Acuticoccus sediminis: one gene and its partner. The protein of the gene in region 2 interacts with the protein of the main gene of each other region in a pairwise test. Links are inferred from orthologs where the notes say so. Each region holds a gene or a part of one and is shown on either strand. Other genes may lie near its edges. The genes, in order: uvrA and uvrB.

The links.
Region 1: the proteins of uvrB (region 2) and uvrA interact in binary tests that used the Escherichia coli proteins (3 or more experiments, as listed by UniProt). The link is inferred for Acuticoccus sediminis from one-to-one orthologs.

The regions. Positions count from the first base shown.
Region 1 is NZ_QHHQ01000006.1:303,895-318,263, forward strand. What follows is about bases 3,277-6,679. They hold uvrA (excinuclease ABC subunit UvrA), read right to left. Parts: upstream 6,378-6,679; coding sequence 3,477-6,377; downstream 3,277-3,476. Other genes in these bases: DLJ53_RS25410 (hypothetical protein), read left to right, coding at 6,557-6,679. Outside these bases: DLJ53_RS25380 (efflux RND transporter periplasmic adaptor subunit), read right to left, coding at 1-267; DLJ53_RS25385 (cysteine rich repeat-containing protein), read right to left, coding at 269-535; DLJ53_RS25390 (hypothetical protein), read right to left, coding at 643-951; DLJ53_RS25395 (response regulator), read left to right, coding at 1,140-1,856; DLJ53_RS25400 (HAMP domain-containing sensor histidine kinase), read left to right, coding at 1,853-3,175; more of DLJ53_RS25410, read left to right, coding at 6,680-7,627; ssb (single-stranded DNA-binding protein), read left to right, coding at 7,748-8,305; DLJ53_RS25420 (protein phosphatase 2C domain-containing protein), read left to right, coding at 8,302-9,126; DLJ53_RS25425 (TetR/AcrR family transcriptional regulator), read right to left, coding at 9,228-9,854; DLJ53_RS25430 (MFS transporter), read left to right, coding at 9,953-11,260; gyrA (DNA gyrase subunit A), read left to right, coding at 11,397-14,159. UniProt on the Escherichia coli protein: The UvrABC repair system catalyzes the recognition and processing of DNA lesions. UvrA is an ATPase and a DNA-binding protein. A damage recognition complex composed of 2 UvrA and 2 UvrB subunits scans DNA for abnormalities.
Region 2 is NZ_QHHQ01000010.1:56,071-70,522, forward strand. The notes cover bases 8,441-11,926. They hold uvrB (excinuclease ABC subunit UvrB), read left to right. Parts: upstream 8,441-8,813; coding sequence 8,814-11,726; downstream 11,727-11,926. Other genes in these bases: DLJ53_RS30475 (hypothetical protein), read left to right, coding at 8,442-8,741; DLJ53_RS30485 (ATP-dependent Clp protease adaptor ClpS), read left to right, coding at 11,827-11,926. Outside these bases: DLJ53_RS30425 (alpha-hydroxy acid oxidase), read right to left, coding at 1-320; DLJ53_RS30430 (sulfotransferase family 2 domain-containing protein), read left to right, coding at 589-1,347; DLJ53_RS30440 (phasin), read right to left, coding at 1,704-2,201; DLJ53_RS30445 (nitrogen regulation protein NR(II)), read left to right, coding at 2,483-3,967; DLJ53_RS30450 (Lrp/AsnC family transcriptional regulator), read right to left, coding at 4,056-4,553; DLJ53_RS30455 (ELM1/GtrOC1 family putative glycosyltransferase), read left to right, coding at 4,846-5,607; trxB (thioredoxin-disulfide reductase), read left to right, coding at 5,648-6,631; DLJ53_RS30465 (LysR family transcriptional regulator), read left to right, coding at 6,672-7,565; DLJ53_RS30470 (acetyltransferase domain-containing protein), read left to right, coding at 7,553-8,323; more of DLJ53_RS30485, read left to right, coding at 11,927-12,141; DLJ53_RS30490 (hypothetical protein), read left to right, coding at 12,374-12,673; DNA repair protein RecO, read right to left, coding at 12,744-13,481; GTPase Era, read right to left, coding at 13,515-14,435. UniProt on the Escherichia coli protein: The UvrABC repair system catalyzes the recognition and processing of DNA lesions. A damage recognition complex composed of 2 UvrA and 2 UvrB subunits scans DNA for abnormalities.

The DNA of each region.
Region 1 (14,369 bases), on a different replicon or contig from region 2:
GCGCACGCCGAAGAGGGCGAGGCCGCAGGCGGCGACGGCGATGGCGGTCCAGAGGAACGGGAAGCGGCGCCCTCGGGAGGGCGGCCGCGGAGCCGAGAGGGTCGGCGCCATCTGCCGCGCCCGGGGCGCGGGGTCCGGCCGCGAGAGGTCCTGCGGCGTGAGATCGGAGGGGGCGCGGGGGATCGGTGCGGACGTCGCCGCCGCCCGGCCGCCGGCCTGGACATCCGCGACGTGCGCCGTCGTGCGCGCACTGTCGCGGACGGCCATCCTACTTCAACATGACGTTCCGGACTGTCGTCCGACACTGGTCCGACAGGCTTTCGCGATGCTCCGCCATGCAGCGGGCGATGCGCCCGTCGCCCGGCTCGACGCCGGTGCAGTAGCGCTTGTAGTCGTCCTTGCAGGCCTTGAGGATTGCCACCTGCTGGTCACGGCTGAGCTGCGGCTTGGCGGTCTGCGCGGCGGCGATGCCACCGGCGGTGAGCAGAGCGGCCGCGGCCAGGGCGGACACTCCTGCTCGTCTCGTCAGGCTCATGGGTCGAACTCCTGAACACTGGGCCGGCGACCGGGCCGCAAGGGCCGGTGCGCGGCGGTTTCGGCGATGATGGCGGCGAACTGCGGCGCCACCACCATCACTAATGATCAGTAACGCGAGATGGATCCGGAGCGGCTCACGCCCTGGTGCCAGGGACCCTCGGCGTAGCTCGCGCCGCTGCAGGTCCCGTTGGCGCAGCTCACCGAACCGTTGCGGTTCACGGTGTTGCCGTAGAAGCCGCGGCGGGTCGACTGCCGCGAGCAGGTGCCGCCGGCGCAGTTGACGTCGGCGTTGTAGCTCGCCGTATTGCCGTTCGGCCCGGTGACGGTGCGCTTGCGGCTGAACGCGTCCGCGTCCGAGGCGGTCCCCACGACGAGGGCGAGAGCGAGAGCGGAACCGGTCAGAACCTTGAGCATCGTAGCCTCCTGTCCGTGGGCGCCCGGCCCACCCTGTTGCTGGCGACAGGAGGAAGATAGAAAGTCATTGTTGCGATGAAATTTCACCGCTGCATCGGTTTGTCGCGATCTGTCACCATGCGTAACAATTTGTATACGAGGTCGTGAGCTGAATTTACTATATCCGTTGAGGATGCCATAGTATTGCCATGACCGTTTCTGCCGCCAACGTGGTCGTCGTCGAGGACGATCCCGACATCGCCGACCTCGTCGCCAGCCTCCTCCGGAAGGAGGGGTACGGCGTGGCCGTCGCCGGCGACGGCGCGGCGCTCGACGCCGTGATGTCCCACATGCGGCCCGACCTCATCATCCTCGACGTCATGCTGCCGGGCGAGGACGGCCTCGCCATCTGCCGCCGCATCCGCGCCCGCGACCAGGTGCCGATCCTGATGCTGACGGCCAAGAGCGACGAGATCGACCGCGTGCTCGGTCTCGAGATGGGCGCGGACGACTACGTCGTGAAACCGTTCGGCCCGCGCGAGCTGGTGGCGCGGGTGCGCGCACGCCTGCGCCGGGCGTCGGATCCGGCGCCGGTCCGCACCAACCGCCGCTACGCGTTCGACCGCTTCGTCATCGACCTCGACGCACGCCAGTTCACGACGGAGGAGGGGGACGAGGTCGCGCTGACGACCGGCGAGTTCGACCTCCTGGCGTGCTTCGTCGGCGCGCCCCGGCGGGTGCTGACGCGCGACTACATCCTCGACAAGATCCGCGGGAGGGACGCCGACCCGTTCGACCGCACGGTGGACATGCTGGTCTCGCGCCTGCGCCGCAAGCTCGACGCGGCGAGCCCTGGCTCCGCCCTCGTCGGCACCGTGCGCAACGGCGGCTACCTCTTTACCGCCACGGTTCGGCCGCTGACGTGAGGGCACCGCTCAGCCTCGGCAGCCGGATCGCGCTCATCATCTTCGCGGCGATGGTCGCGGCCTGGCTCGGCAACGTCGCCTACTACTACGCCTCGCAGCGCCCGGCCCGGGAGCCGGCGCTGCTGGCGCCCGAGCGCCTCGCGGCCATCGTCGCCCTCTACGAGACCGGCGAGAACCGCGCCGCGCTCGGCGACGCGCTGCACACCTCCGGCCTCGAGATCGACATCGAATCCGCCCCCCTCCGGCCCGGCGGCACGACCCCGCCGGAGGACGCGGAGCCGATGAGGCTCCCCGACGGGCGGACGGCGACGGTCACCCCGGTCGCCTCGACCGGGCGCCTCGTCAACCGCCTGACGCGCACGCGCCAGGGCTATCGCTTCCAGATCGGCCTCAGGACCGGCGAGACCCTCGTCATCACGGCGCACAACCCGTCGTCGCTGAACTATGCCGGGCTCCCGGTGGGGATCGTCGCGGGCCTCATCGGGACGCTGATCGCGCTCGCTTCGCTGGTGATCATGCACCGGGAGATGGCGCCGCTGCGGCGCCTGGCGGAGGCGGCGGACGCCATCGACCTCTCCGGCTCCTCGCCGCCGCTGCCGCAGTCGCGCTCCTCGGCGCCGGAGATCCGCTCGCTGGTCGCGGCCTTCAACCGGCTGCAGGCGCGCCTCGCCACGCTGGTCGCCTCGCGGATGGTGATGGTGGCGGGGATCTCCCACGACGTCCGCACCTTCGCGACCCGGCTGCGCCTGCGCCTGGAGCAGCTGCCGGACAGCGAGACGCGGGACCGGGCGGTGCGCGACGTGATCGACATCGTCGCGATGCTGGACGACGCCATCGTCGCGACGCGCGCGGGCGTCGGCGAGCTGTCCGAAGAGCTCCTCACCTTCGCCGACCTGGTGCGCGAGGAGGTGGGCGGCCGCGGCGAGCTGGGCGCGCCGGTGACGCTCGTCGTGGCGGACGACGCGACGGACGCCAGCGTCCTCGGCGACCGCCTTGCCCTGAAACGGATGATCGCGAACCTCGTCGACAACGCGGTGAAGTACGGCGCGAGGGCGCACGTCAGCCTGACGGCGGCGCCCGGGTCCGTCGTCTTCACCGTGGACGACGAGGGCCCGGGCATCGCCGAGTCCGACCGGGCGCTGCTGCTGGAGCCGTTCGTGCGACTCGAGGCCTCGCGCAACCGGGCGACGGGCGGCGCGGGGCTCGGCCTTGCCATCGTGAAGGGCCTCGTCGAGGCGCACGGCGGGTCGATCACCGTCGGCGACGCGCCCGGGAAGGGCGCCCGCTTCGTCCTCACCCTCCCCACCTTCTCGCTGTAGGGAAGGCCGCGCGGCCAGGGGGACCGCGGGGCTCGTCTCCGACGGGGTGCGGGCGGGTCAAGGGCGCGCGCAGCGCGGGCGGAGCCTTTACCCTTGACGCGCCCGCACGCCGTCACAGCCTCGGGGGGCGGGGTCAGGTCGGAAGGGTGCGAAGCGCCGTTCCGGGCTGAACCCCTGCCCGCCGGCGAGGCGGGGGAGCGCGAGGGGGAACACCCTCGCACTCGGCCGCTCCGCCCGTACCGACGCTCCGGCGAATGCGAGGCGCCGCCGCATCCCCGGCCGCCGGCGGAGCCTTCCCGACCTACTCCGCGGCTTCCCGCCGGGAGGGACGGCGCTCCAGCAGTTCGGCGAGGTAGTGGCCGGTGTGGCTTTCGGCGACCTTCATCACCTGCTCGGGCCTCCCGGAGGCGACGATGCGGCCGCCGCCGTCGCCGCCCTCGGGGCCGATGTCGACAATCCAGTCGGCGGTCTTGATGACCTCGAGGTTGTGCTCGATGACGACGACGGTGTTGCCCTGGTCGACGAGCTGCTTCAGGACGTCGAGGAGCTTGGCGACGTCGTGGAAGTGGAGCCCGGTGGTCGGCTCGTCGAGGATGTAGAGCGTGCGCCCGGTGGCCCGCTTGGAAAGCTCCTTGGCGAGCTTGATGCGCTGCGCCTCGCCGCCCGAGAGGGTGGTCGCCTGCTGGCCGATGCGGATGTAGCCGAGGCCCACCTGGTTCAGCGTCACGAGCTTGTCGCGCACCGCCGGGACGGCCGAGAAGAAGTCGCATCCCTCCTCGACGGTCATGTCGAGGACGTCGGAGATGGACCGGCCCTTGAACTCGATCTCCAGCGTCTCGCGGTTGTAGCGCTTGCCCTTGCAGACGTCGCATTCGACGTAGACGTCGGGCAGGAAGTGCATCTCGATCTTGATGACTCCGTCGCCCTGGCACGCCTCGCAGCGCCCGCCCTTGACGTTGAAGGAGAAGCGGCCCGGACCGTAGCCGCGCGCCTTCGCCTCGGGGAGGCCGGCGAACCAGTCGCGGATCGGGGTGAAGGCGCCGGTGTAGGTGGCGGGATTCGAGCGCGGCGTGCGGCCGATGGGCGACTGGTCGATGTCGATGATCTTGTCGAGGTGCTCCAGGCCGGTGATCGCCTCGTGCGTGGCGGGGACCTCGCGGGACTTGTTCAGCTTGCGGGAGACGGCGCGGTACAGCGTCTCGATCACCAGCGTCGACTTGCCGGATCCCGACACGCCCGTCACGGCCGTGAAGAGCCCCAGCGGGAACTCGGCGGTGACGCCCTGGAGGTTGTTGCCGGTCGCGTTGACGACCTTAATCGCCTTGCCCTTCTTCCTGGCGCGCCGCTTCTCGGGCAGCGGGATTTCCAGGACGCCCGACAGGTACTTGCCGGTCAGCGAGTTGGGGTTGGCGATGATCTCGTCGGGCGTGCCCTCGGCGGTGATCTCGCCGCCGTGGACGCCGGCGCCGGGGCCGATGTCGAGGACGTAGTCGGCCGCGAGGATGGCGTCCTCGTCGTGCTCCACGACGATGACGGTGTTGCCGAGGTCGCGCAGGCGTTTCAGCGTGTCGATCAGGCGGGCGTTGTCGCGCTGGTGGAGGCCGATGGACGGCTCGTCGAGCACGTAGAGCACGCCGGTGAGGCCGGAGCCGATCTGCGAGGCGAGGCGGATGCGCTGGCTCTCGCCGCCCGACAGCGTCCGCGACCCGCGCGAGAGCTGCAGGTAGTCGAGGCCGACGTCCACGAGGAAGCGCAGGCGCTCCTGGATCTCCTTCAGGATCGCCCGGGCGATCTCGTTCTGCTGCGCGGTCAGCCGGTCGGGCAGGGCGTTGAACCACGGCGCCGCGTCGCGGATCGCGAGCGCCGAGACCTCGCCGATGTGCTGGCCGCCGACCTTCACCGCGAGCGCCTCGGGCTTGAGGCGGTAGCCGTGGCAGGCCGGGCAGGGCGCGTCCGACTGGTAGCGCGCCAGCTCCTCGCGCACCCACTGCGAGTCGGTCTCGTTCCAGCGGCGCTCGATGTTGGTGATCACCCCCTCGAAGGTCTTCGCGGTGGTGTAGGAGCGCAGGCCGTCGTCGTAGGTGAACTTGATCTTCTCGCGCTTCGATCCGTAGAGGATCACCTCGCGCACCTTCTCCGGCAGGTCGTGCCAGGGCGTCGTCATGTCGGCGTCGTAGTGGGCGCAGATCGCCTGCAGGGTCTGCGTGTAGTAGGGGCTCGTGTTGCCGGTGCGGGCCCAGGGGAGCACCGCGCCGCCGGCGAGCGTCAGTGACGCGTCGGGCACGACGAGGTCGGCCTCGAAGGTCAGCGTTGTGCCGAGCCCGTCGCAGGTCGGGCAGGCGCCGGTCGGCGCGTTGAACGAGAAGAGGCGCGGCTCGATCTCGGCGATGGTGAAGCCGGACACCGGGCAGGCGAACTTCTCCGAGAAGACGATGCGCTTCGGCTTGTCGCCTTCGGTCTCGTCGGCGAACTCGGCGACGGCGATGCCTTCGGCGAGGCCGAGCGCGGTCTCCAGGCTGTCGGCGAGGCGGCTGGCGAGGTCCGGACGGGTCGAGACGCGGTCCACCACGACGTCGATGTCGTGCTTGTACTTCTTGTCGAGGGCGGGGGCGTCCTCGATCTCGTAGAAGGTGCCGTCGATCTTGACGCGCTGGAAGCCCTTCTTCTGCAGCTCGGCGAGCTCCTTGCGGTACTCGCCCTTGCGGTCGCGCACGATGGGGGCGAGCAGGTAGAGCCGCGTCTTCTCCGGCAGCGCGAGGATGCGGTCGACCATCTGGCTGACGGTCTGCGCCTCGATCGGCAGACCCGTCGCCGGGGAGTAGGGGACACCGATGCGCGCCCACAGGAGGCGCATGTAGTCGTTGATCTCGGTGACGGTGCCGACGGTGGAGCGCGGGTTCTTCGAGGTGGTCTTCTGCTCGATCGAGATGGCGGGGGAGAGGCCGTCGATCTGGTCGACGTCCGGCTTCTGCATCATCTCGAGGAACTGGCGGGCGTAGGCCGACAGGCTCTCGACGTAGCGGCGCTGGCCTTCGGCGTAGATGGTGTCGAAGGCGAGCGAGGACTTGCCGGAGCCGGACAGACCGGTGAACACGATCAGCGTGTCGCGCGGCAGCGAGACGTCGACCCCTTTAAGGTTGTGCTCGCGCGCCCCCTTGACGACGAGCTTGCGGTCCGCAGCGGCGCGCGCGCGTATGGTCATACCAAGGACTCCGGGGGAAACCTGTTGGTCCAAAACTGGAACATCGACGGGCGATGGTCAATGCTACAGATGGACCTTGCACCATTGTTCCGCAAATCCACAGGCCGCAGGGGAGAGTTGACCGCTGCCCGGCGGCTGGCGCAAACCGCAGCGACCCGCGACCAGACCCGAGGCATTCCGTGGACGTCCTGACCCTGCACATCGGCCACATGAAGACCGGCACGACGTCCCTTCAGGCCACCTTTCGCGACAATGCCGCGACGCTGGCCGCGCACGGGCTGTACTATTACGGCAAGACGCGCACGAACCACGCCCTCGTCCGACCCTTCTCGAAGCGCACCAAGGCGCGCAACGAGTCCAAGTTCCTGAAGGAGTACCGCAACGAGGCGAAGGCGAACCGGCTGCCGCAGGGGCTGATCAGCTCGGAGACGCTGCTGCGGCTCGCCCCGGACGAGATCGAGGCCTGCCTCGCGTCGATGCGCGACATCGCCGGACGGGTCCAGGTGCTGATCTACGTGCGCGAGCCGGTGGCGCTGGCGATCAGCGCGGCGCACCAGGGGGTGCGCTCTGGGCGTCCGCTCGCCGAGATCGAGGCGCAGCCGCGCATCCTCAACCTGACGCAGATCATCACCCGCTGGCGCAGCGCGGTGGGCAAGGAGAACATGATCGTGCGTCCCTTCGACCGGGCGCAGCTCGCCAACGGCGACGTGATCGACGACGCGCTCAGCGTCCTCGGCTGCGCGTCGGCAGGCCCGGCGCTCCAGCGGCAGGCGGTGAACGAAGGGCTCTCCGTCCTCGGCATCCACATGCTGGACCGGGCGATGGCGCGGATGCCGGACCGCAAGATGCCGTACGACCAGCAGCGCGCCTTCAACTTCATCAAGGGCCCGCGCTACGTGCTGCCGGAGGCCGCGCTCGACCGGGTGCGCAAGCGCTCCGCGCCGCATGTCGCCTTCCTGCGCGAGGAGTTCGGCATCGAGCTGCCGCCGTCGACGGAGCGGCCGAGCGCGCCTCTGGCGCTGTCGGAGGCCGAGCTCGCCTCGCTCGCGGAGGTCTTCCACGAGATCAACGCCTTCGCCTACCGGCTCGACCGGTCGGCGCTGGGCCGTGTGCTCGGCACGCGGATGCCCTACTCGAACCGCTTCAAGGACGAGGATCATCCGCTGCGGGCCAAGCTCGCCAAGCTCGGCGTTCTCGACGAGCTCGCCGCGCAGGTGGCGACCGACGAGGACGACGCCGAGGCCGAATAAGGCTCTCGGCTGGGGATGTATGCTGCGTGACGGACGGTCCACTGTGGACCAATTCACCGTCGCGCTTTCTGATTCGCCGCGGTGCGCTAGGGTGCGCGCCCGAAGACTGGAGGGACCGGCATGGCTGGGAGCGTCAACAAGGTGATCCTGATCGGCAATCTGGGGGCCGATCCGGAAATCCGTCGGACACAGGACGGCCGTCCGATCGCCAACCTGCGCGTCGCGACGTCCCGGACCTGGCGCGACCGCGGGACCGGCGAGCGACGTGAGAAGACCGAGTGGCACCGCGTGGTGGTGTTCTCGGAAGGCCTCTGCCGCGTGGTCGAGCAGTACATGAAGAAGGGGATGAAGCTCTACATCGAGGGTGAGCTTCAGACCCGCGAGTGGGAAGACCAGCAGGGCCAGAAGCGCTACACGACCGAGGTCGCGATCCAGAACTTCGGCGGCACCATCGAGATGCTGGACAGTCGCGGCGGTGGTGGCGGCGGCGGCGACTACGGTGGTGGCGGCGACTACGGCGGCGGTGGCGGCGACTACGGTGGCGGCAGTGGCGGCGGTGGCTACTCCGATCGCGGTGGCGGCGGCAGCAGTAGCGGCGGCGGCTATGGCGGCGGCAGCGGTGGCGGTGGATCGCGTCCCTCGTCGCCCGAGCCGTTCGACGACGACATCCCGTTTTGATCGAGGTCCGCGCCTCGGTCAGCGCCCCGGGGTCGCCGCGGCGGGCGAACGAGGACGGCTGCGGGTCGGCCGGCCTCTACGCCTGGGTGATCGACGGCGCGACCGGCCTCGGCGACGAGGCGCTGCTCGACGCGCCGAGCGATGCGGCCTGGCTCACCGCCGTGCTGCACGAGGCGTTGATGGCGGGCGCGGAAGCCGAGACGCGGCCGCTGGAGCTGCTGCGGTCCGCCGCGAACGTCGCCACCGAGCGCTTCAACGCCGAGCGCCGCCGTGCGCCGCGTGAGCGCTACGAGGTGCCGACCGCCGCCGTCATGCTCGCCCGGTTCGGCGACGTGATCGAGATCGTCGAGCTCGGCGACTGCGGCCTCTGGATCGAGACCGACGGCGTGATGCACCGCGTCGGCGGCTCCGACCAGCAGCGGCAGTGGGAGAATGAGAGCGCCCGCCGGCTGATGGGGGGCGGTCAGGGGCGGACCCCCGAGGTCACGGCCTACCTGCGCACGGTGCGCAACACTGCCAACACCCCCGAAGGCTATCCCGTCTTCGCGCCGGATCACGGCAGCGTCCGCCGGGCGCGTCAGCATGTCTACGGCGCGCGCCAGGGCCGGGCGCTGCTGATCACCGACGGCTTCGAGGCGGCCATCGACGACTACGGCCTCTACGACGGCGCCGGCCTGATGGCGGCCGTGGAGGGCGACGTCGACGGGACGCTCGCGACGATCCGCGCCGTCGAGGCGGACGACCCGGACTGCACGCGCTACCCGCGCTTCAAGCGTTCCGACGACGCGACCGCCCTCATGCTGCGCTTCGCCGCCGACTGACACGCGAGCCTCGCCGCCGCGCCGTTCCGGTTCCCGCACACGCAATCTTCCGGTCGAGACCCGTCGCGGGCACCCCCGCGTCGACGGCGCGCCGGAACACGCTAGGACGAAGGCGCCGACAGGGCCGGGGCGGCGCGGGACGGGTCCGGCATCGTGCCGAACGCGTGGGCGACGAGGGCCGCCACGCGCGCCTCGCCCGGCGGCTCGTTGGAGAGGATGCGGAAGATGATCGGCGCGATCACCGTGTCGATGAGGTATTCCACGCCGGGAAAGTCCTCGCCGCGTGCCGCCGCCCGTTCGCCGAGCAGCTCGAGCTGGTTGCGGGTGACGTTGCAGCAGGTGCCGCTCCGGTTCTCCGCGGTGCTGCCGATCACGTCCCTCAGGACGGTCCGGCCCGGCCCGCTCGCCATCTCGTCGGCGAACTGCGTCACGTAGAGGAGCACGTCGCGCTGGGCGCTGCCGGTGTCCTCCGGAGGGGTGTCCGGCCGCAGGCGCTCCACCGCCACGTCGGCCAGCAGCTCGCCGAGGTCGCCCCAGCGTCGGTAGATCGTCGACGGCGTCACCCCAGCGCGCGCCGCGATCGCCGGGACGGTGATCTGGGCGCGGTCGATTTCGCCGAGGAGGGCGTTGACGGCGTCGTGCACCGCACGCTGGACGCGGGCGCTGCGGCCGCCGGGGCGGGGCGTCGGTCGGGTGTCGGTGGTCGCGTCGCTGTCCATCTCACGCATATCTGCATTGCTCGGCCACTAACGCAAAATATTTGCATTAGCACCCAAGCGGGTCGATCCTTAACGCAATGATTTGGCATTAAGGTGAGCCCGTGTCCATGACATCCTCCCCATGCATGACGGTTCCGAGCCGTGGCGCGGCCGGAACCGGCGCCGCGCCGGCGTCGATCCTGACGTCCGCGGCCGCTGCGCCGTCCGTCTCCGCCGTCGCGGGTACCGCGCCCCGGGCGGGGAGGGCGACGCTCGGCTTCCACGCCGCGGTTCTCGGCACCTACTTCGCGGCCGCCGTCGCGCCGACGCCGCTCTACGTCCTCTACCGCGAGGCCTTCGCCCTCTCCGCTGGCCTCCTCACGGTCGTCTTCACCGTCTACGCCTTCACCCTGCTCGGCGCGCTCTTGTTCATGGGCTCGCTGTCCGACCGCTTCGGCCGGCGCCCGGTGATCTTCGCGGCGCTCCTCCTCCAGGCGACGGCGATGCTGATCTTCCTGCGCGCCGACGGGCTGGCCGCGCTGCTCGTCGGCCGCACGATCCAGGGCTTCGCGACCGGCATCGCGGTGTCCTCGCTCGGCGCCGCGCTGGTCGACTGCGACAGGCGGCTCGGCGCGCAGGTGAACGGCCTCGCCCCGCTCCTCGGCATGGCGCTCGGCGGCTTCGGCTCCTCGGTGCTGGTGACGTACGCGCCGGAGCCGCTGCATCTCGTCTACGGCGTCATCCTCGCGCTCTGCCTCGCCGAGGCCGCGCTCACCTTCGTATTCCCGGAGACGAACGCCGAGCGGGTGGCGACGCCGGTGTCGCTGGTGCCGCGGATCCGGATCCCGGAGGCGGCCCGCACGGCGATGCTGCGCATCACGCCGCTCAACGTCGGCCACTGGGCGCTCTGCGGGTTCGCAATGTCGCTGATGCCGGGGGTCGTCGCCCGCGCGACGGGTATCCACAGTCCGCTCCTCGGCGGGGCGATCGTGGCGAGCGTGTTTCTTCCGGCGGCGTTTTCCTCGCACGTCCTGCGCGGCGTCGCGCCCCACGCCATCGTGCGCTTCGCCGCGCCGCTGTCGATGCTCGGCATCGCGCTCGTCGTGACGGGCGTCCACCTCGGGGCGCCGGCGCTGGTGGTCGGCGGGCTGATGGTGCTCGGCCTCGGTCTCGGCGGGAATTTCCTCGCCATCATGCGCACCCTCGTCCCGCTGGCGGCGGCGCACGAGCGGTCCGAGATGATGGCGGCCTACTTCCTGCAGTGCTACCTCGCGATGTCGATCCCGGTGCTGGTCGCGGGCTTCGCGGCGCGCAGCGTCGGCCTCGCGGCGACGGTCGACGGGCTCGGCGCGATCTGCGTTCTCCTCATCGCGGCCGGCGGCGTGGCGGTGGTCGGCGGCGCCCAACAGGCCCGTCTTGCCGGCGAGAGGGCCTGACCCGCGGCATTTGCGCATAAGGGTTGCGGATAGTCCCAGCTCTTAACTGGCAAACGAGGCCTGAATCGCCTAACTGAGAGACTCCGGTAAGGGGAATGTGCGCGTGAGTGACGAGACGGCGAACGGTGGTGGCCCGATGGACCCCGGTGGCGGCAGCCCGCCCGCGGGCGGAGAGGGAATCTCTGGCGTCTCGATCACGACCGAGATGGAGAAATCCTTCCTCGGCTACGCCATGTCCGTCATCGTCAGCCGCGCGCTGCCCGACGTGCGCGACGGCCTCAAGCCGGTGCACCGGCGCATCCTCTTCGGGATGCACGAGGGCAACTACGAGTGGAACCGGCCCTATAAGAAGTCGTCCCGCATCGTCGGTGACGTCATGGGTAAGTACCACCCGCACGGCGACAGCGCGATCTACGACGCGCTGGTGCGCATGGCGCAGCCGTTCTCCATGCGCGTGCCGCTGGTGGACGGGCAGGGCAACTTCGGCTCCGTCGACGGCGACGCTCCGGCGGCGATGCGTTACACCGAGGTGCGCCTGCAGAAGGTGTCCACCACGGCGCTGATCCAGGACATCGACAAAGACACCGTCGACTTCCAGGACAACTACGACGGTTCCGAGCGCGAGCCCGTCGCCCTGCCGGCACGGTTCCCGAACCTGCTCGTCAACGGCGCCGGCGGCATCGCCGTCGGCATGGCGACCAACATCCCGCCGCACAATCTCGGCGAGGTGATCGACGGCACGATCGCCCTGATCGACAATCCCGCGCTGTCGATCATGGAGCTGATGGACTACATCCCCGGTCCGGACTTCCCGACCGGCGGCATCATCCTCGGCCGGGGCGGCATTCGTTCCTCCTACGAGATGGGCCGCGGCTCGGTGCTGATGCGCGGCAAGGTGCGCGTCGAGCCGATCGGCTCGGGCCGCGAGGCGCTGATCGTCGACGAGATCCCCTACCAGGTGAACAAGGCCACCATGGTGGAGAAGATCGCCGACCTCGTGCGCGACAAGCGCGTGGAAGGCATCTCGGACCTGCGCGACGAGTCCGACCGCGACGGCATGCGCGTCGTCATCGAGCTGAAGCGCGACGCGAACGCGGACGTGGTGCTGAACCAGCTCTACCGCTACTCGCCGCTGCAGACCTCGTTCGGCGCCAACATGGTCGCCCTCAACGGCGGCCGGCCCGAGCAGCTGAACCTCAAGGACATCCTGTCCGCCTTCATCGCCTTCCGCGAGCAGGTCGTCGCGCGGCGCACCAAGTTCCTGCTGGCGAAGGCGCGCGACCGGGCCCACGTCCTCGTCGGCCTCGCCGTGGCGGTCGCCAACATCGACGAGGTGATCCGCCTCATCCGGACCTCGCCGGACCCCGCGACCGCGCGCGAGCAGCTGATGACGCGCGACTGGCCGGCCCAGGACATGGCGCCGCTGATCGCCCTCATCGCCGACCCGCGCCACCGCCTGCAGGAGGACGGCACCATCCGTCTCTCCGAGGAGCAGGCGCGCGCGATCCTCGACCTGCGCCTGCAGCGCCTGACCGCCCTCGGCCGCGACGAAATCGGCGACGAGTTGAAGAAGCTCGCCGACGAGATCGCCGACTACCTCGACATCCTGTCCTCGCGCGCCCGCGTGCAGGGGATCATCAAGGCCGAGATGCTGGCCGTGCGCGACGAGTTCGCCACGCCCCGCAGGACCGAGATCATGGAAGGCGGGCCGGACCTCGAGGACGAGGACTTCATCAACCGCGAGGACATGGTCGTCACCGTGTCCCACGCCGGCTACATCAAGCGCGTCCCGCTCGACACCTACCGCGCGCAGCGCCGCGGCGGTAAGGGCCGGACCGGCATGTCCTTCAAGGACAACGACTTCGTGGCTCGCCTGTTCGTCGCCAACACGCACACGCCGGTCCTGTTCTTCTCCTCGCGCGGCATGGTCTACAAGGAGAAGGTGTGGCGCCTGCCGCAGGCCGCGCCGCAGTCGCGCGGCAAGTTCCTCTCCAACATCCTGCCGCTGCAGGAGGGTGAGCGCATCACCTCCATCCTGCCGCTGGTGGAGGACGAGGAGACCTGGGGCGACTACGACGTCATGTTCGCCACCACGCTGGGCAACGTGCGGCGCAACAAGCTGAGCGACTTCACCAACGTGAACCGCGCCGGCAAGATCGCCATGAAGCTCGACGACGGCGACGGCATCGTCGGTGTCGCCATCGCGACGCCCGACCACGACGTGATGCTGACCACCGCGCTCGGCCAGGCGATCCGCTTCCCCGTCTCGTCGCTGCGCGTCTTCCTGGGCCGCAACTCCTCGGGTGTGCGCGGCATCACGCTCGGCAAGGGCGACAGCATCATCTCGATGTCGATCCTGCGCCACTTCGAGACGACCCCGGACGAGCGCTCGGCCTTCCTCAAGATGCGCCGCGCCGTGGCCGGCGAGGCCGAGGCCGTGGCGGACGACGAGGAGGGGACCACCGGCGACATGCCGCTCGGCCAGGACCGCTACGCGGCGATGAGCGCGGCGGAGGAGCAGATCATCACGATCTCGCAGAACGGCTACGGCAAGCGCTCGTCGTCCTTCGAATTCCGCGTGACCTCCCGCGGCGGCAAGGGCATCGCGGCGATGGTCGTGAACGACCGCAACGGTCCGCTGGTCGCCGGCTTCCCGGTCGACGAGAGCGACCAGATCATGCTCGTCACCAACGCCGGCCAACTCATCCGCGTGCCGGTGGACGGGGTCCGCGTCGCCGGCCGCAACACCCAGGGCGTCATCATCTTCAACACCGCAGCCGACGAGCGCGTGGTCTCCGTGGACCGCGTGACGGAGGAGAGCGACGAAGACGAGAACGGTGAGATCGGCGAGAATGGCGCCGAAGGTCCCGGCGAGGACGCCGGACCCGACGAGGAGTAGCCGCACACGACGACAACGCCCGCCCCGGCTCCGGCCGGACGCGGGCGACTTCGTGTCGATTTCAGGATATCGGGGCTTTGTAGACGCACCGGGCGACGTCCATCACGCCCCGCGGGCCGGGCAGCTCTCATTGCCGACACGTTTCCGCCCGGATGTGTGCGGCCTCCCTGGCCGGACACATCCGGGGTGCATCGCTGAAACGCGCGACAC
Region 2 (14,452 bases):
GACAGCGTGAACGGCACGCCGAACTTCTCGGCGGCGCGGGCGGCGAGGATCTCGCCGTCGGGGTGCTGCATGCCGGTCATGCCGACGGGGGCGAGGTACAGCGGCAGCGAGCGCGTCTCGCCGAGGACCTTGGCCGAGAGGTTGCGCTTGTCGATGTTGCGGGCGACGCGCTGGCGCAGCTTGATGGCGGCGAAGGCGGCCTCGTTGTCGCGGTAGGTGCCCTCTGTGTACGACCCGGAATCGGCGTAATCGTAGAACATCCTGGGCGTGAAACGCCGGTGTCGCTCGCGCAGGTCCGCGATCGTGAGAGTGGGTGCCACGGGAAACCTCCTGGCCGTTCGGCCTCTTGCGCGGGATACTAACTCAGCTTTTTGCGAAGCGCACACCTCGCCGCCGCCTCCGGCGCGGCATGCCACAGCTGCGCGGCCGATGCGACACCGGCTGGACGGCATGCGCCATTTCGATGCAAGAAATCGTTGGACACGGGCGCCCTTAGGCCGGCCTTTGGCGCCGAGCCCGGTGGCTCACGTGCAGAACGGGACGGCGCGTTTCGGCACAAGCGGCCCGGTCCGAGAAGGATGAGTTTTGATGACTGCGTCGACCACCGCCCCCCTGATCGTCCATTTGCACGTTCCGAAGTGCGCGGGGACGAGCATCAACACGGCGCTCTCGAACCATTTCCGTACCCGCGCCTGCAGCCTCGCCAACGGGCGGGAGGCGGCGGCCTACACCGAGACGCACGACCCGGCGTGGATCGAGGCGAATCTCGACGCGATCTTCGGCCACCTCACCTGGGGCGCCCTGAAGGAGCACGCGCGGCCCTACGTCTATCTCTCGGCGCTGCGCGACCCGGTCGACCGGGTGTGCAGCTACTTCAACTACGTCCACCAGACCGAGGACCATCCGCTGCACGGGCTGCTGAAGCGCGAGCTGCGGGACATCAACCTCCTCGACGCGGCGTTCCTGGAGCGCAATCCGGGCGTGAACAGCGCGTGGTCGAACAACATGTCGAAGGCGCTGTCGGGCCTTCCCAAGATCAAGGTGAAGGACTGGCAGGGGGCGAGCCGCCAGATCGTCGACGCGATCCTCGACGGCCGCTTCGTCGTCGGCTCGCTGGGACATGTGACGAATTATCTGCGCGAGCGGGGCGTCGTGTCGGGCGAGCTGCCGCGGCAGAACGTGACGGACGAGGCCAAGGCGGACGACTTCTTGCTGGCCCGCCCTGCCTATCTAACGCCGGAGGTGCTGATGCTGCTGCACCGCAAGAACGTGCTCGACGTCCGCCTGATCTCGCTGGTGGAGCACGCCAACCGCATCCGCGCCGCCCGCCTCGCCGCGGCGGCCTGAGCGCCGCCCCTCCTCCCGCACTTCGCGCCGGGCGAACCGCAACGCGGGCGGCGGGCGGACGGGTCGTCGATGCCGTGCGAATCGCTGTCGCGGCCGGTGGCGGCGCGGCCGGACGGGCTGGGCGTGCGGGGAGGCTTCGGGCACAAAAAAACCCGCCGGACGGGCGGGGTTGGGTGGTACCGACACCTGGGTTCGAACCAGGGACCTCTGGATCCACAATCCAGCGCTCTAACCAGCTGAGCTATGTCGGCACGGAGCTGCGACGGGTCGTTGCCGCGTCGGTGGGGAGCATATGGCACATAAAAAGCGCGTCGGGAAGCCCGACGCGCTTTCACTTTGGACTTACGCGAATGGGATTACGCGTTGAACTTGTGAGTCGCGCGCTCCCAGGCCTCTTTCATCGGGCCGGAGGTCTCGGAGGCCAGCTTCTGCGCGGTCTCCTGCATCTCACGGGCCTGAGAGGCGAAAGCCTCGAACTGCTCACGCGCGAACTTGGTCTGCAGCTCGACGGCCTCCGAAACGGTCTTCGCGCCGGCAACTTCCTTCGCAAAGGCGAAGACGCGATCGGTGTTGGCCTGGGCCTGATCGATCAGCTTCAGGTTCAGCTCGGTGAACGACTTCCGAGCGGTCTCGTAGGTATCTTCCATCATGTCAGTCGCCTCCTCTGCGGCGTTGCGGGCATTTTCGTAAACTTGACGGGCCGTGGAGATGCCTTGTTCGGCCATCTCACGGACCAGCTTGGGGGTATCGTACCCCGGAAGGGCGGACGCGAACTGGTCGGTCGCCTTATCGGCAGCCTTGAATGCCTGGTTCACGACGGTGTCCGGGGTCGGAATGTTATCTTCGATCGACATTTTGACCTCCTCAACGGATCGCGGTTGTCAGAGCCGCGGCCATTATGACCGCGGTTCATTCGCCGCTGCCAACCCCTATGTAGCGCACCCATTGTGCAGTGCAACATATTTTTTGCGGTCGCTCAGAGTTGACCACCCGACGGGACGCTGCCTTGCAAAATCGTCGGGGGAAAACGACAAACGCGGCGATATTCCCCGCGTCCGCGTTGCACCCAGTTTAACACAATGGCAGCAAAGGTTGGTCGCAGTATTGGAAACTCACGTTACGGCAAGGAGATGGCATGGAGGCGGACGCTCCGATCGATATCGGCCGATTGTCACGGCCCGAAGCCGACGCGTTCCGCTACATTGCAAAGGCGCTCGGCGCGCAGTTTGCCGGTGACCTGCCCGATGATCTCGACCCCGACCCCCTCTCCCGCTTCGCCGGCGAAGTGTTCACCACGCGGTGGGACAAGCCGAAGGGTTCGATGCACGACGTAGCCCCGGTCGACGAGAAGGCGTGCGCCCTGCTGGAGCGCCTGCCGATCGCCTGCGTGGTGATCGTCAACGACGACATCGCCTTCATCAACCGCGCGGCCGTGATGCTGTTCGGCTATTCGTCGGCGAACATCCTCGAGGCCGCCGGCGGCACGGGGGCGCTGTTCGCCAGCGGCCGCCGCGAGCAGCCCGGCATCATGACCATGCGCACCGCCGAGGGGCAGACCTTCGGCGCCCGGGTCACGATGGCGACGATCGAGTGGGGCGGCGAGAAGGCGATGCTGCTGACCGCCCTGCCCTCGGAGGCGCCGTCCGGCGACGCGCGGGAGGGCAAGGCCGAGGAACCGAGCATCGACCCGCTGCTCGCGGTGATGGACGCCAACCCCGACCCGATCGCCATCGTCTCGCGCGGCGGGCACGTCGAGCTCTACAATCGCGCCTTCGAGGCGTTGCGGCCGGGCCGCAAGCCGGTCCGGCTCGAGGAGCTGCTGGACGCCGGCGACCTGCGCCACGTGTTCGACGTGATGAACCTGTCCTTCCTGCTCGCCGAGGGACCGGCCCGCTCGCCGAAGCCGGTGACGGCCGGGCAGGACCAGTATGCCCTGAGCGTCGGCGCGCTGCGGGAGCAGCAGCTCGCCTGCCTCGTCTTCCACAAGGTTCCGCCGGCACAGGCCGCCGCCGACGAGGCGGATGCCCCCGAGCCCGAGCCCGAGACACTGGCCATCGAGCCGCCGGCCGCCGTCGAGGCGCGCGTCGTGGCCCTGGACCAGACGGGCGCTCGTTCGGATGACGTGGAGGTGGTCGAGGTCCCGCGGGTGATCGAGGCGGAGCCGGTGATCGAGGCGGTGGCCGTGGAGACACCCGTCGGGGAGACCGCCGAGGACGAGGAGGCAGCGGCCCTTCCGGGCACGCCGCTGATGCGGGCGGTGCGCGACGTCAGGCGGCTGGTCCACGACGCGGCGGTCCTGCTCGTCTCGGACCGCGACGAGCTCGCCGAGGAGCCGGCCTCCCGCGCGGGCGACGAGGAGGTGGACCTCCTGCGCCTCGTCCTTCTCACCATCGCGACGCGCGGCGAGCCGCGCGCGGTGCTCACCGTGCGGCGCGACGGCGCGTCGATCGTGGTCGATGTCCCGGGGGCGCCGGAGCGCGCACTGGAGCGGGTCTCCGGTTCGGACCGCATCGCGACCCTCGCCGGGGTCGCGCATCGGACGGTCACGGTGGATCTGGCAGGGTCGGTGACGATTGCGCCCGCGGAGGATGTCGCGGACACGGACGTCGAGGAGAACTGAAGCGCCCGGGGCCCGTGCGCGAAGGCCCGGTCCGGCCACCAGTCCCTCCGGCGGCCCGCGCCTTGCAGCGCGAGGGCCGAGGCGGCGGTCAGACGGTGACGGGGTCGCGCAGTTCCTGCTCGGGCATCGGCACCCGCGGCTCGGACTTGGACTGACGGATCGTCAGCGACGTGCGCACACTCTCCACATTGTCCGCGGACGTCAGCGTCTCGATGATGAAGTTCTGGAACGAACGCAGCGTCTCGGTGATGCAGAAGAGGACGAAATCGACCTCACCGGACACCATCCAGGCATCGCGAACGATGGGCCAGGCGCGAAGCTGTTCCTCGAACTTCACGAGCTCGGCTTCGGTCTGGTTCTTGAGGCCGACGAACGCGAAGGCGGTCAGGTCGTACCCGAGCTCCTTTTCGTCGATCAGCGTGCGGTATCCCGTGATGATACCGTTCTGCTCCAGGGCACGGACGCGGCGCAGACACGGTGGCGCGGAGATCCCGGCGCGCCGCGCCAGTTCCACGTTGGTCATGCGCCCGTTGCTCTGCAACGCAGCAAGGATCTTCCAATCTACGGAGTCGAGGCGGACTTTCATGGCGGACGCGCGTATGCTCGCTTCTATTCAAGCTTGAAGGTTTGAGGACTTGTATCCTTTGGGTCCTACGTCAACCGTCCCTTCGCAAGAATTCTGTTCACAAAATGATACACCGGGGCGATCGCGCTGCCTCATTGTTTCAGCAGCGGGAAAGATAGGACATCACAGACAGGCTGTCGCCATCGCACGACGGTTACCATTCCGATATAGCGCCGTTGTTGCAGAAGAGTTCCCTCTGCCACCCCAATTAGATTCAGAAACTGTTCTCGTCATTGCTGCCGGGCGACAGAGTTTGACCCCTGCCCGGGCCATCGCCCGGCTGCCGTCGCCGCGGCCCTTCGTCCTCGCCCTGCAGCCGGTTTACTGGCGCCCGCGCGACTTCGACATGATCTGGGCGCCGCGGCACGACCGCCGCTGGGTAGACATCGCATTGCCGCCGCGGCTCGAGACGATCACCGCCCCCTCCGCCGTCGAGGCGGCGGACCGAGAGCGCGGCGCCGCCCTCATCGCGGCGCGGCTGCCGGAGCGGCGACCGCGCCTCGTCGGCGTCCTCGTCGGCGGCACGACGTCGCGCGACCGGTTCGGCGAGGCCGAGGCGGCAGCGCTCGGCGCGGCGCTCGCGGCGTTCGCCGCACGGCACGGGTGCGCCCTCGCCGTCACGGCGTCGCGCCGCACCGGGGCGGCGCAGACCGCCGTCCTGCGGGCCGCCCTCGCCGCGACGCCTCATACTTTCGTCGACGCCGGCGACGACGACGCCTCGCTGGCCTACGCGGGAATCCTCGAACTTTCCGATGCACTTATCGTCACGGCGGACTCCGTCGCGATGCTGAGCGACGCCGCGACGACGGGAAAACCCATCCTCGGATGGCGAATCGGTCGTGGAAAAGCGAGATTCGAAAAATTCTACAGCAGCCTGATCGCGTACGGTGCGATGCGCTGGTTTGCTGGGGATTTCCCCCAATGGTCCTATATTCCGTTGGATTCGGCCGGCGTGATCGCTGAGGCGTTGCGGTCCCGGCTGGGGTTGTCCAATGTTGCAGCGCAGCACAAATAGAGGTGCGTCGGCCGGCCTGTCCTCGCGAAAGGCGATCTTCATGAGTGATTCCGAGAACAACATCGTCAGGACCAAACTGCTGATCATCGGCTCGGGCCCCGCGGGGTACACGGCGGCGATCTATGCTGCGCGGGCCATGCTCGAACCGGTACTGGTCGCGGGCATCCAGCCCGGCGGGCAGATGACGATCACCACGGATGTCGAGAACTATCCCGGCTTCGCCGACGTCATCCAGGGTCCCTGGCTGATGGAGCAGATGCGCGAGCAGGCCGAGCACGTCGGCACGAAGATGCTCTACGACCATTTGACGGCGGCCGACCTCAGCCAGCGCCCCTTCCGGTTCGAGGGCGACAGCGGTACGAGCTACGTCGCCGACGCCGTGATCCTCGCGACCGGCGCCCAGGCCAAGTGGCTCGGGCTGCCGTCGGAGGAGCAGTTCAAGGGCTACGGCGTGTCCGCGTGCGCCACATGCGACGGGTTCTTCTACCGCGGCAAGAAGGTCCTCGTGGTCGGTGGCGGCAACACCGCCGTTGAGGAGGCCCTCTACCTGACCCATCACGCCGACAAGGTGACGCTCGTTCATCGCAGGGACAGTCTGCGTGCCGAAAAGATCCTCCAGGATCGCCTGTTCGCGCATCCGAAGATCGACGTGATCTGGAACGCCGAGATCGCCGAGGTCGAGGGTGCGCACGATCCTCTCGGCGTCACCGGCGCCACGCTGCGGGACACGGTGACGGGCGAGGAGCGCAAGGTCGAGGTGGACGGCGTCTTCGTCGCCATCGGCCACGCCCCGCAGACGGAGCTGATCAAGGACCAGCTTCGGCTCCGCTCGTCCGGGTATGTCTGGACCGCGCCCGACTCCACCGCGACGTCGGTCGACGGTGTCTTCGCGGCGGGCGACGTGACGGACGAGATCTTCCGTCAGGCCGTTACGGCGGCTGGCATGGGTTGCATGGCGGCGTTGGAGGCCGAGCGCTGGCTCGCCGCCAACCCGGCACGGCAGAACGAAACACTCGCGGCCTGAGGCCGCCACGCCCCCGAGCGGGCCTTGAAGGCAAGACAAGATGGACTGGGACAAGCTGCGGGTTTTCCATTCTGCTGCGCGCAAAGGGAGCTTCACGCACGCCGGAGAGGAACTCGGCATCAGTCAGTCGGCGGTCAGCCGTCAGGTGCATGCGCTCGAGCAACAGGTCGGCGTCGCCCTCTTCCACCGGCACGCCCGCGGGCTGCTGCTGACGGAACAGGGCGAGAAGCTCTTCCGCACGACGAGCGGCATTGCGCGTGAGCTGCAGGCGGTCGAGGGGGCGCTGGTCGACTCCCGCGACCGGCCGCGCGGCGTGCTGCGCGTGACGACCACGATGGGCCTCGGCACGACGTGGCTCTCCTCGCGCATCGCCGACTTCGTGGAGACCTACCCCGAAGTCCAGCTCCTGATGATCTTCGACGACAACGAGCTCGACATCGGCATGCGCGAGGCGGACATCGCCATCCGCTGGCGTCAGCCGACGCAGCCGGACCTCGTCCAGCGCCGCCTCTTCACGGTGCACTTCCACGTGTACGCCTCGAACGGCTACATCGCGAAGTACGGCGCGCCGGGGACGCTGGACGAGCTGGATGGCCACCGCCTGGTGACCTTCGGGCCGAACCCTCCGGGCTACCTGCGCGAGCTCAACTGGCTGGAGATCGCCGGCCGCTCGGCGGACGATCCGCGGCCGGCGAACGTGCGCATCTCCAACATGCCGGCGATGAAGAACGCGATCGCGGCGGGCGCCGGCATCGGCGTCCTGCCGGACTTCATCGTCGAGCGCGACGCCGACGACCTGGTGCGGCTCGACCTCGGGGCCGAGGCGCCGACCTACGACCTCTACTTCGTCTATGCCGAGGAGTTGCGCTCGTCGGCCCGCGTCCAGGCCTTCCGCGACTTCATCGTGGAAAAGGCGGAGGGATGGCGGTTCTGACCGCCACCACCGCGGGGACGGACGCCGGCGCCGAGCCCGCACGGGCCGCCGGGGCACGCCGGCGCGTCGCATGGCTCGACGCGGCGCGCGGCGTCGCGATCGTCGCCATGGTCCTCTACCACGGCTCGTTCGACCTCCTGTTCTTCGGCTACGTCGACTGGCCGGTGACGTCGCACCCGCTGTGGCGCGCCTTCGCGGCCGGGATCGCGTCGACCTTCCTGTTCCTCGTCGGTGTCAGCCTGGTCGCCGCGCATGGCAACGGAATCCGCTGGCGGCCCTTCCTGAAGCGCCTCGCATGGGTCGTCGCCGGCGCGGCGGCGGTCACCATCGGGACGGCCTTCGCGATGCCGATGCCGATCTACTTCGGCATCCTGCACGCCATCGCCCTCTTCAGCGTGCTGGCGCTGCCGTTCGTGCGCGCGCCCGTGGCCCTGACGGCGGCCGTCGCGGCCGTCGTCTTCGTGCTTCCGCACGTATGGCGCGACGCGCTCTTCTACGCCCCGTGGGCCTACCCGTTCGGCCTCGCCCCGCACATGCCGGTGACGTTCGACTACGAACCGATCTTCCCCTGGTTCGCGGTGACGCTTCTCGGCGTGGTGGCGGGACGCCTCGTGCGGCTGGTGCCGGGCGAGAAGCCCGTCGGGCCGGTCTGGCGCAGGATCGCCGTGCTGGGGCGCTGGAGCTTCCCGATCTACCTGCTACACCAACCTGTGTTGTTCGGGGCACTGATGGGGATCGCGATGCTGACCCGGCCCTGAGGCCCTGTTCATCCGAGGTTGGCACGGCCTACGCTATGGACGCTTCGTGTTCCGAGCCTTGGAAAGTCCTTCCCTTATGGTGCCGCACTGCGCCCGGCTCTTGGTGGCTCTGGCCATCGTGACGGCACTGCTGACGACGTCGCCGGCCGATGCCGGGCCGCTGCCGGGCTTCGCACCGGAGGTCGGGGCGGGCGTCGAGCTGGTCCAGGGCTATTGCGGGCGGCAGAATTTCGTCTGCCAGCGCAACTTCGGCCAGGGCCGCCGCTACCGCCGCTGCATGGCCCGGAGCGGCTGCGCGGTGCGGGGCGGCGGAAACGGCGGCGGCAACCGCTGCGAGGCGCGCGCCCGCTTCTGCGCCCGGCGCTTCCAGAACGGATCGCGCCAGTTCAACCGGTGCATGCGCCGCGGCGGCTGCTGAAATCCGGCCGACACGCTGAATAACGCGACTCGTGCGGCGCCACGCATTGGAGGTCGCGGCCGGCTGTGCCATATGGTGCTGACGGCGCAAGGGAGCGGACCTGTGGAACGCACGCGCAAATCAGATCAGACAGGCTCGATCGAGACGTGGGCGAACGAGCTTGGAACGGACGACGCCGGCCTCCCGGAGAGCGACGGCGCCGAACCCGCACGCGCGCCCGCCTCCAGGGCCGGGAACGGGACCAAGGCCCCCGCGAAGGCTGCCACGGCGAAATCCGCCAAGTCCGGCGGCAAGACCGCGAAGGGCGCCAAGACCGAGGGTAAGACCCGCGCCAAGGGGAGCGCCGCATCCGGCCGCACCTCGCGCGGGACGTCGATGGGCGGCAAGGCCTCGGCCCGTGACCGCGCCGCGTCCGGCCTCAACCCGGTCGCCGGCCTCGACATCGCGCTGGAAGACGCCGAGGCGCTGCCCGACAGCGGCGCCACCGCGACCGTCGCCGCGCTCGAAAGCCTCATCCAGAACGGCCGGCCGGAGTTCCGCGCCGGCGAATGGACTCCGCACCGCCCGCCCCGGCCGGACAAGTCCGAGGGCGGGGTCCCGCTGGACCTCGTCTCCGAGTACGAGCCCAAGGGCGACCAGCCGCAGGCCATCGCCGAGCTCGTCGAGGGACTGAAGCAGGAGGACAAGACGCAGGTTCTCCTCGGCGTCACCGGCTCCGGCAAGACCTACACGATGGCCAAGGTCATCGAGGAGTTGCAGCGTCCCGCGCTGGTGCTGGCGCCGAACAAGACGCTGGCGGCCCAGCTCTACGGCGAGTTCAAGTCCTTCTTCCCGAACAACGCCGTCGAGTATTTCGTCTCCTACTACGACTATTACCAGCCCGAGGCGTACGTGCCGCGGACGGACACGTACATCGAGAAGGAATCGTCGATCAACGAGCAGATCGACCGGATGCGCCACTCCGCGACGCGCGCCCTGCTGGAGCGGGACGACGTGATCATCGTCGCGTCCGTGTCGTGCATCTACGGTATCGGCTCGGTCGAGACCTATACGGCGATGACGTTCTCCATCCAGGTGGGCGAGCGTCTCGACCAGCGGCAGCTTCTGGCCGACCTCGTGGCGCTGCAATACAAGCGCTCCGACGCCAACTTCATCCGCGGCACCTTCCGCGTGCGCGGCGACACGGTCGAGATCTTCCCGGCGCACTACGAGGACCGGGCCTGGCGCGTGTCCCTCTTCGGCGACGAGGTGGAGTCGATCACCGAGTTCGACCCACTGACGGGCCGGAAGTCCGAGGAGATGGAGCTCGTCAAGGTCTACGCGAACTCGCACTACGTCACGCCGCGGCCGACGCTGCAGCAGGCGATGAGGTCCATCAAGGAGGAGCTGCGGCACCGCCTGGTGGAACTGAACAACGCCGGCCGCCTCCTCGAGGCGCAGCGGCTGGAGCAGCGCACGCGGTTCGACCTCGAGATGCTGGAGGCGACGGGCGTTTGCAACGGCATCGAGAACTATTCGCGCTACCTGACGGGCCGCAAGCCCGGCGAGCCGCCCCCCACCCTCTTCGAGTACCTGCCCGACAACGCCATCGTCTTCCTCGACGAGAGCCACGTGACGGTGCCGCAGATCGGCGCCATGTACAAAGGTGACTTCCGCCGCAAGGCGACGCTCGCCGAGTACGGCTTCCGCCTGCCCTCCTGCATGGACAACCGCCCGCTGCGGTTCGAGGAATGGGACATGATGCGCCCGCAGTCCGTCGCCGTCTCCGCCACCCCCAGCGGGTGGGAGATGGAGGAGGCGGGCGGCGTCTTCGTCGAGCAGGTCATCCGCCCGACGGGCCTCATCGACCCGCCGGTGGAGATCCGCCCGGCCAAGCACCAGGTCGACGACGTGCTCGGCGAGATCCGCGAGGTGGCGGACAAGGGCTATCGCACGCTCGTCACCACGCTGACCAAGCGCATGGCCGAGGACCTCACCGAGTACCTGCACGACAACGGCGTGCGCGTGCGCTACATGCACTCAGACATCGACACGATCGAGCGCATCGAGATCATCCGCGACCTCAGGCTCGGCACCTTCGACGTGCTGGTCGGCATCAACCTCCTGCGCGAGGGGCTCGACATCCCCGAGTGCGGCCTTGTGGCGATCCTCGACGCCGACAAGGAAGGCTTCCTGCGATCCGAAACGTCGCTCATCCAGACCATCGGCCGCGCGGCGCGCAACGTCGACGGCAAGGTGATCCTGTACGCCGACCACATGACGGGCTCGATGGAGCGCGCCATCGGCGAGACCAACCGGCGCCGCGAGAAGCAGCTCGCCTACAACGAGGAAAACGGCATTACGCCGGAGTCGGTGAAGCGGTCCATCGGCGACATCCTGGAGAGCCTCTACGAGCGCGACCACGTGCGCGTCGACAAGGGGATGGCCGAGGCCGCCCACGGCGCCATCGGCCACAACATGGCGGTCACGGTCGAGGACCTCGAGCGGCGCATGCGCGAGGCGGCGGCGAACCTCGAGTTCGAGGAGGCGGCGCGCCTTCGCGACGAGATCCAGCGCCTGCAGAAGACCGAGCTCATGCTCTCGGCGGACCCGATGGCGCGCCAGCGGGACATCGAGATGTCGGCCGGCCGCTACTCGGGCGAGCGCGACTACAACGCCTCGGCGACGCTCAAGACCCGCGCCAAAAAGCCGGACCTCGACAACATGGGTCCCGGCACCGACCGAGGTCGCGTCCGCCGCGCCCCGCTCCTCGACGGCGTCGAGGACGAGCGCGACCTGCCCCCCACCCGCGCGCGAAAAAACAATCTCGACGAGATGACAGTGAAGCGCACGGAGAAGTACAAGGCCAAGGCGCCGCCGCCGAAGCCGGACGACGACCCCGGCGTCGTCCTGCGCCACAAGGTCGGCGTGGGCAGCTACGAAGACCCCGCCGACGAGAAGCGGCGCGGACGGCGCAAGAGGAAGACCGGGCGGCCGGGAAACTAGCCGCGCGGCCATCGCCTCGGCCACCGCCCCCGCGACCCGGGGGAACGGGTCATGTCGAAGCAACCGTTGTCATTGAATCGTTTCGGTACGTGAGGCGCCGATGAGCACGCACACCACCCAGACCCCTGAGCTCGAAGTCATCACGAAGCTCAAGGCGGAACCGCCGAAGCTGCACAAGGTGCTGCTCCTCAACGATGACTACACGCCGCGCGAGTTCGTCGTGCGGGTGCTGAAGGCCGTCTTCCGCATCGGCGGCGAGACGGCCTACACCATCATGATGACCGCCCACCAGAAGGGCTCGTGCGTGGTGAGCGTGTACCCGGCGCAGATCGCCGAGACCAAGGCCAACGAGGCGAACGCGATGAGCCAGGACGCCGGCCACCCGCTGCAGTTCACCACCGAGCCCGAGGAATAGGCCCGCCGACCGGATTGTTTTTCAGCGACCGGCTCTTTTCAGGGTAAATCATTGAAAGCTAACGAGAAATCCCGGTCCCGCCGTCGAGGCGGCCGGGATTTCTCGCGTCTCCATGTCCGTGATGGAGGGGAACTGCGCACCCTGTGATCTCTAGCACAGGGTGCCGGCGGGATGTCCCCCATCTCATGGTTGTCGCCGGGACAGACCGGCCTCGAACAACACGGAGACAGACATGACCATCAAGACCGCCATCCTCGCCGCCGTGATCGGGCTCGCCACCGTCACCGGCGCCAACGCCGCCTACTCCGCCCCGCTGGGCGCCCCCGCCGCGCAGGCGGACGCCGGGATCACCCTGGCCGGCTATCACGGCCACGGCTATGGCCACAAGTACCATCACCGCAAGTACTACAAGCAGCACGTCTACTTCGAGAAGCACTGCTACAAGAAGAAGTACAAGGTCTACAGCCACCACCACCACGGCTACGTCTACAAGTTCAAGACCGTGTGCTACAAGCAGCCGGTGTACTACTAAGCGGGAGGGGCCTTCGGGCCCCTTTTTGCGTGGCCCGGCGGCATGGAGCGGCGCGTCCCGTGCGCCCCGCCTACGCCTGGTCCGCCCGCGCCACCGCCCGCAGCACGGCGCGGACGAAGCGCTCCCGCTCCGGCGGCAGCGGCTTGTTCGCCAGCGCCGCGACATGCGCGGCGAGGAAGTAGCCCGTCAGGCGGAAGCCGTCCGCCAGCGTCGCCGCATCGCACAGCGCGTCGCTCGTCAGGAAGGCCGGGAGCGGCAGCATCCGGTCCGCGTAGCGCGCGCCAGGCCCCCTGCCCACCGCCCGCCCCGTGCGCGGCGAGACGTAGACGAGGTCCTCCGTCGCCCCCGTCGCCGCGCAGTGGCTGAGGTCGAGGCCGAAGCCGAACTCGTCCAGCACGATCAGCTCGAACCGCACCCCCGCCTCCCCCGCCGCGCGCGGCAGCGCGAAGGCTTCGATCAGCGCGTTGGCGGCCGCGTAGAGGCGCGGATGCGGATCGCGCTCCGGCAGGAAGGCGAGGAGCGAGGCGATGGAGCCGATCCCGAACGCGCCCCAGGCGCTGTCCATCACCAGCCCCGCGCGAGCCTCGATCAGCTCCAGCGCGAAGGTGCCGAGCTGGTCCTCCAGCCGTCCGCGCCACGTCACCTCGACGCGGTTGCCCGGCTGCACCAGCGCACGCATCGTCTTGGAGCGCGCGCCGCGCACGAGGCCGGAGGCCCGCCCCTCGTTCGGCGTCAGCACCTCAATGATCTTGGAACTTTCGCCGAGCGGGCGCGCGGAGAGGATGAGGGCCTCGTCCTTCCACTCCATCAGCGCGCCGCCCGGACCATGCGCGTCCCCCGCTCAGCGGGAGAAGTCGAGGCCCATCACGCGGTAACGCTCGGGATCGTCGGTCCACCGCGGACGCACCTTGACGAACAGGAAGAGGTGAACGGGCGCGCCGACCAGCTTGGAGATCTCGTATCGCGCGGACATCGAGATGGCGCGGATGGTCTTGCCCTTCTCGCCGAGCACGATCTTCTTCTGCCCGTCACGCTCGACGAAGATCGCCTGCTCGATGCGCACGGACCCGTTGCGCAGGCTCTTCCACGTCTCTGTCTCGACGGTCGCCGAATAGGGCAGCTCGTCGTGGAGGCGCAGGGTGAGCTGCTCGCGCGTGATCTCGGCCGCGAGCTGGCGCATCGGGATGTCGGAGATCTGGTCTTCCGGGTAGAGCCACGGCCCCTTCGGCACGGAGAGGGCGAGGTGGCGTGACAGGTCGTCGACGCCGTCGCCGGTCTGCGCGGAGATCATGTAGGTGTCGTCGAAGCGGGTGATCTCGTTGGCCGCCTGGGCGAGCGACAGGAGCGCCGGCGGGTCCACCAGGTCGACCTTGGTGAGCACCAGCGTCTTCGGCTGGCGCACCTCGGTGAGCTCCTCCAGGATCTTGGCGTTCGCTTCGGTGATGCCGCGCTTGGCGTCGATCAGCAGGCAGACGCGGTCGGCGTCGTAGGCGTGCGTCCAGGCGGTCTTGACCATCGCCCGGTCGAGCCGACGCTTCGGCGCGAAGATGCCGGGCGTGTCCACCAGGATGATCTGCGCCGTGTCGGCCATGACGATGCCGCGCACGATGGCGCGCGTCGTCTGCACCTTGTGGGTGACGATCGAGACTTTCGCGCCCACCAGGGCGTTGACGAGCGTCGACTTGCCCGCGTTGGGCGCGCCGATCAGCGCGATGATACCGCAGCGCTGCTGGTCCATCGGGATGGACGGCGCGTCGGGCATGTCCGCGGCTGCGGGCG